3 regions of the Pandoraea oxalativorans genome follow, and region 3 is predicted to be linked to each of the others. Evidence: predicted binding sites of a transcription regulator. Region 3 holds the regulator's gene; each other region holds the start of a gene.
The links. Region 3 encodes FNR, which switches genes on or off when oxygen is low (the NO sensors DNR and NnrR bind a similar motif). Its sites were predicted from a motif close to TTGATNNNNATCAA; they were not measured.
Positions count from the first base shown of each region.

Region 1 (4,228 bases), 1.5 Mb from region 3:
CGTCGGCCCGAATGCCGAAGCGCGTGCGAATCGCATTGCCGGTCCCGCGATTGATGACACCGCGCATGGTGTCGAGCAGCGTGTAATCGTCGTTCTCCGAGAGCGCGCGCTCGGGTCGCGCGGGTGAGAACGTCGCCAGCACGTCGCCTTCGCTGTTCGTGATCTGCGTGACCATTGTCGGCTCGCGATACTCGCCGCCATCGGCGATCGTGCCGTAGGCCGCGACCATCTCCTTGAGCGAGACCGGACTCGTGCCCAGCGCCAGCGACGGCACCGGGTCGAGCTTGCTCTCGCGCACGCCCATCGCGCGAGCAAGACCGACCACGCGCGACGGCCCGACATCCTGCATCAACTGCGCCGTGACGGTGTTGCGCGACTGCGCCAGCGCATCGGCGAGTTTCATCGGCTTGTTGGTCGGCGCGGTGTCGTCGCTGGGTCGCCAGATTTCGCCGCCGGCGAGCGGAATCTCCACCACCTGATCGACGATGGTGTCGTCCGGCTTGCGTCCCTTCACGAAGGCCGCGCCGTACACAAACGGCTTGAACGTCGAGCCCGGCTGACGACGCGCCTGCTGCACGTGATCGAAAGGATCGGTCGTGAAGTCGCGGCTGCCGACCCACGCGCGGATTTCGCCGGTGCGCGGATCGATGGCGAGGAAACCGGCCTGAACGCGCGTCTTCGTCGTGCGCAGGTTTTGCATGAACGTCTTGTCGGCTAACAGACGCTTCATCGCCGCTTCGGGCGCTTCACTGCTGGCCACGGCATTGCGGTATTCCGCCGTCTCGCGCACGAACGACTGGACCAGCGCCGTACTGTCGCGCCAACCGCCGCGTGCCGACCAATTCGCGTCGGCAATGCCCTGCAATTGATTCGCCTGACGCGTGAGCGCTTGGGTCGCCATCGACTGCAAGCGCGCGTCGATGGTGGTATGCACCACGAGACCGTCCGAGTAGATGTTGTAGTCGTTGCGATCCGCCCAGCCGATCAGCCACTTGCGCAATTGCTGTGCGAAGTGCGGTGCAGGCCCCGGCGCTTCGGTCTGACGTTCGAAGTCGACACGCAAAGGCCGCTTTTGCAGCGTCGCGAGCTTCGACGCGTCGAGGTCGCCGAACTTCACCATCTGCGCGAGCACCGTGTTGCGGCGTTGCAGCGCGCGCTCGGGATTGATCACCGGGTTGTAATAGCTGTTGCCCTTGAGCATGCCAACGAGCGTAGCGGCTTCGACGACGTCCAACTGATCGGCGGACTTATCGAAGTACGTGCGCGCGGCCATTTCGATGCCATACGCGTTGTACAGGAAGGGCACCGTGTTCAGATAGGTCTCGAGAATCTCGGGCTTCGTGTACAGCGCCTCGATCTTGAGCGCGGTGATTGCTTCCTTGAGTTTGCGCGTGAGCGTGGGGGCGCGACCGATGTCGTCCGGGTACAAGTTGCGGGCGAGCTGTTGCGTAATCGTCGAGCCGCCCTGACGATCACCGGAGAACGTGCGCAGCGCCGCCCCCGCCGTACGCTTCAAATCGATGCCATGGTGTTCGTAAAAGCGATGATCTTCCGTCGATACGAGCGCCTTGACGACGTTGGGCGAGATGTCCTTCAACGCCACCCACTCGCGATTCGACGGCCGGAACTCGGCCAGCAGTTTCCCGTCGACAGACAGGACCTGCGCAGGCTGGTCGACCTTTGCCCGGCGAATGTCGCGAATGCTCGGCGTGAACGGAATCAGAATCAGCGTGTAAGCGACGAGCAGACCAGGAAGCGCTGCCATGGCGATCAGCACACCGCGACGCGTGGGATGGCGCAGGTGATGCCAGGCGCGCGCCGCATACGGACAGAGCGGTTGCAAAAGGCGAAGACCCCGCCGACCCGCTTGGGCGACGGCGTGCAGCAGCGAAGAAAACAGCGACGAAATCGGGCGCTTCACGATGGGGGAATGCGTGGCAAAGTCCGCATCCTACCAAAACCGCGGCGCGCGACAGTTTGTCGCATCACGCGTGCGCGCTGCCTCTGGCTTGACGCGCATCAAGTTCCGCAGCGCATCGTGCTTCTACCATCGGTCGTGCTCTCTCACGACTTTGGACAACATCATGAAGCACTCCCTCGGCGCCACGGCTCTCGCCGCCGCACTGGCTATCGGTGCCGCCCTCTCCAGCGCATCCGCATTCGCACAAAGCACGGCACCGGCCACCGACAATGCGGCCACCACGAAGACCTTCGGGTTCATCAAGGACAGTTCGCAGGGCATCTACGCAGGCGACATCCTCGCGCGCGTACGCGCCATCGGCATCATGCCGGACTCGCATGCGAGTGGCAGCGTTCTGCCGACGCTGGGCGTCACCGTCAACAACGCCATCGTGCCGGAACTCGACTTCACGTACATGATTCTCGACAACGTCGGCGTCGAACTCATTCTCGGCATGTCGCGCCATCAACTCACGTCGAGCCTCGGGCATCTCGGCGGCGTAAACGTGCTGCCGCCGACACTGCTGCTGCAATACCACTTCAACCACGCAGGGAAGGTGCGTCCCTATGTCGGCGCGGGCATCAATTACACGCGCTTCTGGAATAGCAACCTCAATGCAGGCGGCACGCCCATCTCGATCAAGAACCACAGTGTGGGACCGGCGCTGCAAGCCGGTGTGGACATCCAGATGACGAAAAACCTCTTCTTCAACATCGACATCAAGAAGATCTGGATGAAGACCGATACGTCGCTCGCGGGCACCGACCTCGGCACGTTGCATATCGATCCCCTGATCGTCGGCGTCGGCGTTGGCATGAAGTTCTGATATCCGGTGTGGGGCGCCACGTGCCGGGGGGCCGCGGCGCCTTTTTTTTGGTTCCAACGGACGACGCGGCAAATTGTCGCGCCGTCCCTACATGCGAACGCAAAGCATTTACGCCCCTCGACAAGACACCCTACAATGCCTCCTTTCCCGAGCGCCGCCTGAGCCGCGTCTTTGCCGTCGCGGTTATCCGATTACGTGATGAGCTTATGACGTAACCGTGAGATGCGCTCGCAGGATGAGCCGCCAGACGGCCCGGCGATTCCCGTATTTTTCGTTCATCCGCTTAATCCGCTTAATCCGCTTATTCCGATCCGGCCCAGCATGCGCAAGCTTCGTCAGCATCGCGTCGCAATCGGGATCGCCCTGCTGGCGATCCTGCTGGCTGCGCTCATGCCCGCGATTGCGCAATGGCGCGCCGCCATGCAGGCGGATCCGTTTGCGGTCTACTGCACGGTGCAGGGCACGCAGGCCTCGCTGGGCACGAACACCACCGCGCGCGCCGTCGCCCAACGCGAACCTGCGCATGACGGCCACAGCGGCCATGACGACGCGCAGGCGCCGCCCGCGCATCGTGCTCATCCCGTACCTCCCGCTCAGGCAGAGGTCACCGGACTGCATAGCGAGCACGGCAACGTCGGCCACTCGCTCGACTCGGCAGATCATTGGGAAAAGTGCGGTTATTGCGCCTTGTGGACGCATCAGCCGCTCGTCACCACTGCCTTCCAGCTCCCCCCGCCTGTCGCGTCGGCGGGTATCGTTGCCGCCCCCCGGGCGCCGATACCGCATTTCCCGCGCGCCCGTTTCTCCGACGCCCTAGCCCGCGCGCCACCGTCCCTCGCCGTCTGATCCTCCCGCCTTCCGGCCATTGACCGTCAATGCCGGTGGTTCCCGTCGAACCCGTTTTGCGCTGCGTGCCTTCCGGCTGGCCCTGACGTTCGCGCTCGTCTCGCGAACGTGTGGCTCGCCATGCGTACCGGGCCGTCGACGCACACGTTCGACACTCACGATCATCAGGCGGCCGTCATTCGGTCGCGAGAGAGACATTCATGTCACGTTTCATGACGCAGAAGCCGTTGCAAGCGGCCATCGCGCTCGCCTTCGCCTCGCTAGGCAGCGCAGCACACGCACTCACATCGAACCCCGCAGCTTCGGTCGCCCTGGCGGGCGCCGCTGCCGTGAATCCTGCGGCCCCCGTGGCCACAACGGTCCTTGCCGCAGACACATCCGGAGTCGCCGCGACGACCGCACCCGCCACGCCTACCGCCACGTTGCCCGTCACCCACGTGAGCGCCCCGGCAGAGTCGCTCACGTCCCCCAATGTGGAGGAGCAGAAGGCCAACCTTTTCCAGACCGCCGGATCGGTCGGCTTCGTTGACGCCGACAGCTACCAGAACACCTACGCGTTCAACCTGCGCGACGTGCTGAAGGACAGCCCCGGTGTG
Region 1 is NZ_CP011253.3:778,035-782,262, reverse strand. It holds gene MB84_RS03600 (penicillin-binding protein 1A) at 1-1,900, opposite strand, end outside; gene MB84_RS03595 (OmpW/AlkL family protein) at 2,085-2,786, shown strand; gene MB84_RS03590 (DUF2946 family protein) at 3,108-3,632, shown strand; gene MB84_RS03585 (TonB-dependent receptor family protein) at 3,833-4,228, shown strand, end outside.
Region 1: MB84_RS03595 (OmpW/AlkL family protein) is a predicted target of FNR. The motif match lies at 2,010-2,023, and genes of this name have one in related genera.

Region 2 (4,228 bases), 2.8 Mb from region 3:
ATCCTGAACGGCATGCATGGCGTGAACGGCTGGGCGGGGTGGCAATGGCTGTTCCTGCTCGAAGGTGTGCCGACGGTCCTCGCGGGCGTGCTGGCCGTGTGGTTCCTCGTCGATAAGCCTGAACAGGCCAGCTGGTTGTCGGCACATGAGAAGCGTCTGCTGCAAGCCGATCTGGACCACGACCGCAAGGGCGCGGGACAGCGCGAGCATAGCTTCATGCTCGCCGTGCGCAGCCCGAAGCTGTGGCTGCTCACGGGCATCTACTTCGGCATCGTGGCGGCCAACGCGACGCTCTCGTTCTTCGCGCCGACCATCGTGCGCGCGTTGGGGCCGACGAATCCGTTGCACATCGGATTGCTCGTCGGTGTGATGTACGTCTTCGGCGCGATCTTCCAGATCGCCATCGGCTACAGCGCGGACACGCGGCGCGAAGCGCGCATGCATTGTGCTATTCCCGTCTTTATCGGCGCGTGTGGACTGGCGGGCGTCGGCGTGTTTGCGGGAAGCAACGGCGTGGCGGCGTTCCTGTGTCTGGTGATCGCCGTGTCCGGCACGATGGGCGCGATCCCGGTGTTCTGGCAGTTGCCGAATGCCTATCTCGCGGGCGGCGCAGCAGCGATGGGCGTGGCGTTCATCAACTCGGTGGCAAACCTTGCCGGGTTCGGCTCCCCGTACCTGTTGGGCATGGTGAAGGACGCGACGGGCAGCTTCAATGGCGGTCTCTGGATCGTCGCGGCACTCGAAGCGTTTGTCGCCATCCTGATCTGGTGGCGGATGAAACGGCGTGAGCGGGTACCGGGGGTGCATGCCGTCGCCTGATCCGACGCGTAGAACGGCGAAGGGCTACGTGAACTCACGTAGCCCTATTCGTCCGACCTGACCGGATGAACAACTGACGCTTAAAACGCTCGCAAGAAAATCGCTTCGATTTCCGCTTGCTCAGCGCGACGCGGGTTGGTGAACCCGCAGGCGTCCTGCATCGCGTTGGCCGCGAGCGTCGGGACGTCTTCCTTCTTCGCCCCGAGTTCGGCCAGCCCGGACGGAATGCCGATGTCCTTCGACAACCGGCGAATCGCGGCGATGGCGACCCTGGCACCTTCTTCGTCGCTCAACCCTTCCACCTTCTCGCCCATCGCCTGCGCGATGTCTCTCAGACGCGCCGCGCTGGTGCTCGCGTTGAATTCTTCCACGTGCGGCAGCAGCACCGCGTTGCACACACCGTGCGGCAGATCGTAGAACCCGCCCAACTGGTGCGCCATCGCGTGCACGTAACCCAGCGACGCGTTGTTGAACGCCATGCCCGCCAAGAACTGTGCATACGCCATGTTCTCGCGCGCCGTCATGTCGTCGCCGTGCGACACCGCACGACGCAGGTTCTGCGAGATCAGCGTGACAGCCTTGAGCGCGCATGCGTCGGTGATCGGCGTGGCAGCGGTCGACACGTAAGCTTCGGTCGCGTGTGTGAGCGCGTCCATGCCGGTCGCGGCCGTCAACCCCTTGGGCATCGCCGCCATCAGGGCCGGGTCGTTGACGGACAACAGCGGTGTGACGTTGCGATCGACGATGGCCATCTTCACATGACGCTTTTCGTCCGTGATGATGCAAAAGCGCGTCATCTCGCTCGCGGTGCCCGCCGTCGTGTTGATCGCGACGAGCGGCAATTGCGGCTTCTTCGACTGATCGACGCCTTCGTATTCGGAGATGTGACCGCCGTTGGTCGCGCACAGCGCAATCCCTTTCGCGCAGTCGTGCGGCGAGCCGCCACCCAGCGAAATTACGAAGTCGCACTGGTTCTGTTTGAGGATTGCCAGGCCCGCTTCAACGTTGCTCACCGTGGGGTTCGGCTTCGCACCGTCGAAGACGACCGATTGAATGTCCTGCTGCGTCAGCAGCTTCGCCACCTTCTCGGCCACGCCCGCCTTCGCCAGACCGGCATCGGTCACGATCAGGGCGCGGCGGAAATGGTATTGGCGCAGGGCGGCAATCGCTTCGTCGAGGCTGCCCACGCCCATCATGTTGACGGCGGGAATGAAGAAAGTCGTGCTCATCGTCATGCTCCTTATCTGTTCTGTGAGGGGCACACGCCGCGCGCAGATGGCGCCGCGGCGGTGTCCAGAATCATCTTTTGCATGCATCAAAGACAGCATCGCACTCGCTGCGCGACGCGTCTTTGATCCAATGCAAGGTCACATACGACTAGAGGGATTACTCAGAAGAAGCCGAGCGGATTGACGTCGTAACTCACCAGCAGATTCTTCGTCTGCTGGTAGTGGCCGAGCATCATCTTGTGCGTCTCGCGGCCGATGCCAGACTTCTTGTATCCACCGAATGCCGCGTGAGCCGGGTAGAGGTGATAGCAGTTCGTCCACACACGCCCCGCCTGAATGCCACGGCCCATGCGATAGGCACGATTGATGTCGCGCGTCCATACGCCAGCGCCCAGACCGAACTCCGTGTCGTTGGCGATGGCGAGGGCGTCGGCTTCGTTCTTGAAGGTCGTGACACCGACCACGGGCCCGAAGATTTCCTCCTGGAACACGCGCATGCGGTTCTCGCCCTTGAGCAGCGTAGGCTGGATGTAGAAGCCCGACGCCAGCGGACCGTCGAGCATCTCGATGCCGCCGCCCGTCAGCACTTGTGCGCCTTCCTTGCGCGCCAGATCGAGGTAGGTGAGGATCTTGTCGAACTGCTGTTGCGACGCCTGCGCACCCACGGCCGTCTCGGTATCGAGCGGATCGCCCCGCTTGATGCGCTCGACCCGCTTCATGACGACTTCCATGAAGGGCTCGTAAATCGACTCCTGGACGAGTGCCCGCGACGGACATGTGCAGACCTCACCCTGATTCAGGAAGCCCAGCACGAGGCCTTCTGCGGCCTTCTCGATGAACTCCGGCTCGCCGTGCATGATGTCGTCGAAGAAGATGTTCGGCGATTTGCCGCCTAGCTCGACCGTGCTCGGGATCAGGTTGGCAGCGGCGCGCGTCAGGATGTGATTGCCGACGGGCGTCGAGCCCGTAAAGGCGATCTTGGCGATGCGCCTGCTCGTCGCCAGCGCTTCACCGGCTTCGCGGCCGTAGCCCTGCACGACGTTGAGGACGCCGGGCGGCAACAGATCGCCGACCAACTCGGCGAACAACGTGATCGTGAGCGGCGTTTGTTCGGCGGGCTTGAGCACCACGCAGTTGCCTGCCGCGAGCGCGGGAGCAAGCTTCCACGCGGCCATCAGCAACGGGAAATTCCACGGGATGATCTGCCCGACCACACCGAGCGGCTCGTGAAAGTGATACGCGGCGGTGTGCTCGTCGATCTCGGCGGCGGTGCCTTCCTGCGCGCGAATGCAACCGGCGAAGTAGCGGAAGTGATCGACGGCCAGCGGCAAATCGGCGGCGAGCGTCTCGCGCACGGGTTTGCCGTTGTCCCACGTCTCCGCCACGGCGAAGCGCTCCAGTTGCGATTCCAGCCGGTCGGCGATCTGCAACAGAATGCGCGAGCGGGCCTGTACGGACGTCTTGCCCCAACTGGCCGCCGCCGCATGCGCAGCGTTGAGCGCCAGCTCGATGTCGGCGCCGTTCGAGCGGGGGAATTCGCCGATGACCGCGCCGGTGACCGGCGACGTGTTGGTGAAGTACTGGCCTTCGACCGGCGGCACGAATTTACCGCCGATGAAGTTCTCGTAACGCGGTTGCAGGGACAGCAGGGCACCGGGCGTGCCGGGCGGGGCGTATTTCATGTTGTGTCTCCGGATATCGTTGTAGCGCGAACGTTGGCTGCGCAGGACGCTACTAAGCAAGTCGCGGGCCAGACGTCCCAATTCGCACAACGGCGCGCCCTGGCGGCCTGCCGGACGGCGCGGTGTGTACCGATTTTGTGACACCTGTGTCCTGCCGTGTGGCACACGGTGTGTCAGGACTGTGACACTGCGTGTCGTCAGCGTCAGAACCTGCGTCAATCGCCTTGCGCTTGCCGATTGACACAGCGCATTGCAATCGCTTCGCGCATGGGAGATGCTTCGGGAACGATACGAGATCATCAGATCATCCGGCACGGGGGAGACGACCAATGCCAGCCAGTACGGAAGCCGCACATGCACGCCGTGTGCTGAACGTCGCGCAGGGCCATTTGCCATCGGGCTCGGTGGCGACCGACCCGAACATCGCCAGTTCGTGGCGGCGCTGTCTCGACACGCACGCGCTCGATCCGGGCGCGCGCATGGCGCCGCGCGTGCTCG
Region 2 is NZ_CP011253.3:5,086,630-5,090,857, reverse strand. It holds gene MB84_RS22435 (MFS transporter) at 1-819, shown strand, start outside; gene yiaY (L-threonine dehydrogenase) at 900-2,048, opposite strand; gene exaC (acetaldehyde dehydrogenase ExaC) at 2,210-3,730, opposite strand; gene MB84_RS22420 (sigma-54-dependent Fis family transcriptional regulator) at 4,060-4,228, shown strand, end outside.
Region 2: yiaY (L-threonine dehydrogenase) is a predicted target of FNR. The motif match lies at 2,171-2,184, and genes of this name have one in related genera.

Region 3 (4,228 bases):
GGCGCACGCTGTGTGCGTCGCCCGCGTATCTCGCGGCGCATGGCGCGCCGAAGCATCCCGGCGATCTCGCGCAGCATGAGTGCCTGACGCTCGGCGACCAGCGCGACTGGCGCTTTGTGACCCCGGGCGGCCCGATGAGCGTGCGCGTATCCGGGCGACTGGTGTCGGATAACGGTGAGGTGCTGCGTGACGCGGTGCTGGCGGGGTTAGGCATTGCGCTGAAGTCGACGTGGGACGTCGCGGCTTACTTGCAGCGGGGAGAACTCGTGCCGGTATTACCGGCGTATCCGCTCGCGGAGGAGGTCGCCATCTGGGCCGTCTATCCGAGCCGGGTGTTCGTGCCGCCCAAGACGCAGGCGATGATCGAGTTTCTGCAGGCGCGCTTCGGCCCGGTGCCGTACTGGGAGGCGCAGTGGCCGACGAAAGCCGTCGGGCGCGACGAATAGGACGCGTCAGGAGGCTCGGCGCAACGTTGGCCCGGAACGCTGTGCGGCGCGGGTAACAGCGAGAGGGCGCACGAGCCAGTGAACGAGTGAGCGAAAGCGGGAAAGTGCGAGCGGCGTTCAGGGCTGCACGTACTTGCTCAATGCAGACGGTGCTTCCTCGGCAACTGCGAGCCGGTGTCCTCGTGGCCGATGGCCGGGCTGGCGTGATGCAGCACCAGACGCCAGCCGTCGGCTTCTTTCAGATAGACGTTCGTGGCGAGCACGAAAGCGAAGCGCGCTTCCGGCTGCCGCTCGACCTGAATCTGCTCAAGGACATTGTGAACGGCGCACAACGGGTTGTGGGCTACTTGAAGTTGATTCGCGATGACCTGCATGCCGCCCTTGGCGAGGACCTCATGCCAGCTCGCTCTGACCGCCGCCGGGCCGACGTGCCGTGGCCCCGCAGGGTGAATGCATACCACTTCCTCGTCTTCGGACCAGACCTCCATCAGCAAGTCCGTATCACCGGCGCGCAGCGCTTCGTAGAAGGCGTGTTCGGCGTCTTCCGGACTCAGAAATATGGCAGCGGGCATAACGGCGTCCTCCGTCGGAGACAAACGCGTGTCGCATGCGTGTCGTAAGCGTGGTCGCCCTCGACCCACAGTCGGGGCGGCGAACGCGCCGATTATGGAGCGTTTGCCGAGGCTTGTCGAACATCGGTCCTTTTGATCTGGCGCAAAGCGCCGGGATGGTCAGGCCGTTAGCGTATCGGTAACGGGTTAGTCGCGGATTGGCGACTGATCGGCAACGCGAGAGAGTCGCGGTGGGCAGCGGCAGGGTTCTGTGGGGAAGTGCGAGCGAGTCGGCGCGGGGGCGTGTGAGCGGGGGCGCTCCGCGCCCCCGGCAGCCGCATCAGCAGTGATGCACGCCGACGCCGGCGAGTTCGCGCAGGGCAACACCGTCTATGATCTTGACGTGGCGTTGACGGATTTCGATCATCCCATTCTGTGCGAAACGCGAGAACAGGCGGCTGACCGTCTCCAGTTTGAGGCCCAGGAAGCTGCCGATTTCCTCACGGCTCATGCGCAGCACGAACTCGTTGGCAGCGTAACCCCGCGCAGACAGGCGCTCGGAGAGATTGAGCAGGAAGACGGCCAGGCGCTCCTCGGCGCGCATCGTCCCCAGGGCGAGCAGTTGCTGGTGCTCGTTGCGGATTTCCTGGCTCATCAGACGATGCAACTGGCGTTGCAACGACGGTACCTGACGCGAAAGCGTCTCAAGCTCGCCGAAGCGCGCGATGCACAGTTCGCTGTCTTCGAGCGCCACGGCGGTGCTCGGGTGATGGTTGTCGGCCACGGCATCGAGGCCGATCAGCTCACCCTGAAGGTGGAAGCCGACGACCTGCTCACGGCCGTCGGGGGCGGTGACGCAGCTTTTGAGCGACCCGAAACGAATGCCGTAGACGGCGGTGAGGTCATCGTTGGCGTGATAGAGCACTTCGCCCTTCTTGAGGCGGCGGCGTTCGCTCACGAGTGCGTCCAGTCGTTCCAGCTCCGGCTCAGGGATGCCGACGGGCAGGCAGAACTGCCCCAGCGAGCACGTGGAACAACGAGGCTGGGCAACCGGAATGGGGTTGCCGGGAGTGCGACCGATGTCGGTGGTCATGGAGGCCCCTGAAGTTATTTTGCGAGTTTACCATGAGGCGTCGACCCGTCGTTTCGGCGCTCGGCACGCCAAGGTTTGTGACGACGCTTTACGGGCGTGGATGTTTCAGTAATAATTGCGCACATACCGGACGTCCGTCTTGCCGCACTATCGGCTTGGGCGTTTTCCCGGCAGGTCGTTTCGAAGCATTCTGGTCGCGCCGCCGTCACTACGACCGAACACAATAGGGCGCGCGCTTATGCGAAACGGTAGTCTTCCATCGACGACCGTTTTCTGGTTCCAAGCATCCATTTATTCCTGATACCGGGTTGCCAAGCCCCCGGTCTGCTTAGTCGCACATGAATACCCAAGAGGCGAAACTCGTCCTCGAGACCGCGTTGATTTGCGCGCAGGAGCCGCTCAAGGTCGGCGATCTGCGTAAGCTCTTCAATGACGCCGTGTCCGGTGACACGGTGCGCGCGCTGCTCGAGGAAATCCGCGTGCAATGGGACGGCCGAGGTGTGGAATTGGTGGCGCTGGCCACCGGCTGGCGTTTCCAAAGCCGTCCGCGCATGCGTGAATACCTTGACCGCCTCAATCCGGAGAAGCCGCCGAAGTACTCGCGCGCTGTGATGGAGACGCTGGCGATCATTGCTTACCGGCAACCGGTTACGCGCGGCGATATCGAAGAGATTCGCGGCGTGACGGTCAATACGCAGATCATCAAGCAGCTCGAAGATCGTGGCTGGATCGAAGTGATCGGACATCGCGACGTGCCGGGACGCCCCGGTCTGTATGCGACGACCAAGGACTTCCTGGACGACCTCGGCCTGCGTGCGCTCGATGCGTTGCCGCCGTTGGAAGACCCGGCCGCGCAGGCGCAGATCGATCTGCTGGCGCAACAGAACATCGAATTCGGTGAGCGTGCCGAGGGCGAAGAAGGCGAGGCGGAAGCCACGGACGACGCGCCGGTGGCCGATGCCGAGGCGCTGGCCCGTCTGGCGCAAACGCGTGCCGACGATCTGCCGCTCGCACAGGGGGTGCCGGAAGGTCAGCGCCCGCCAGCGGTCGGCGACGAGGCGCTGTCGGATGAGGCACTACTCGACGCCATGATGGCCGAAGGCGAAGCGCAGGCACCTGCCGATGTCGCGGTGCTCGACGTCGATACATCGGCAGAGATTTCGTCCGATGTGGCGGAACTCGCGGACGCAGCACACGTCAGTGAGCAGGACGATGCCGATGAGGCGGCTGGCAAAAGGGCAGACGGGGCAGACGGGAAGGACGATACGTCGTTGGCCGCCCTTGATGCCGGGACTGCCGAAGTGCCGGGCGACGACGACATCGACAGCGGATCGGTATTGGCATCTGATGCGCAACACGAGGAATTTTCCGAAGTATCGGAATCTGCGGTTCCTGTCGGCGACGATTCGCCGCAAGATGTGCAGAGCGTCGATATAGAAGAAGGCGCGCAAGAAGGTGCGACGCAGGCGGAAGATCCCGCGGCGTCGTTGGCGCAAGAGGTTTCCCCGCACGCTGTCGACCCGGCAGCGAACGAAGCCGCCGCCGGGCAGCCCATGCCCGGTGCGATAGACGACGAGAACGACGGGGACGACAAGAATCTCGTCACCGGTACCTGAGGCGGCGGCGCTCTGCGCCGCGCATACCTTCAGGGCCGTTTAGCGATAAGAACGAAGTCGCGGCAGGCTTTTGCCGCGCATTCATGGTGCGAACACGGATCAGGACAGCGACCCAAGCCTGCCCACGACGATCCCGTTTTCCAATGAGGTTGTGTTGAAACAAAACGAAGAATCCCAGGACCTGCACGCACGCGATGCCGGTGCCGAAGCGCGTTCGCCGGAAGGCGAGGGTGGCGATGAAAAGGCGCGCCGTGGTTTGCGCCGTGGCCCGCGCAGTCTGATCGCTCGCCGCCGTGCGGCTCAGCAAGCCAAGCGCGAAGGCGACGATGCCGGCGAATTCGCCGGTTCGGACGCCACGTCAGGCCAACCCTCTCCCGAGGCTCAGCAAGGCCCGGCGTCCGGCGCTGAAGGTACGCCGTCTGCTGCGCAGACGCGAGGCCGCGCCAACACGCGCAAGCCGCGTGGCGGCAGGCGTGACGACGCCCAGCAAGCTACGCAACCGGCACAGGCTGGCGGTGTAGC
Region 3 is NZ_CP011253.3:2,265,492-2,269,719, forward strand. It holds gene MB84_RS10255 (LysR family transcriptional regulator) at 1-446, shown strand, start outside; gene MB84_RS10260 (YybH family protein) at 584-1,018, opposite strand; gene fnr (fumarate/nitrate reduction transcriptional regulator Fnr) at 1,338-2,090, opposite strand; gene scpB (SMC-Scp complex subunit ScpB) at 2,429-3,706, shown strand; gene MB84_RS10275 (pseudouridine synthase) at 3,861-4,228, shown strand, end outside.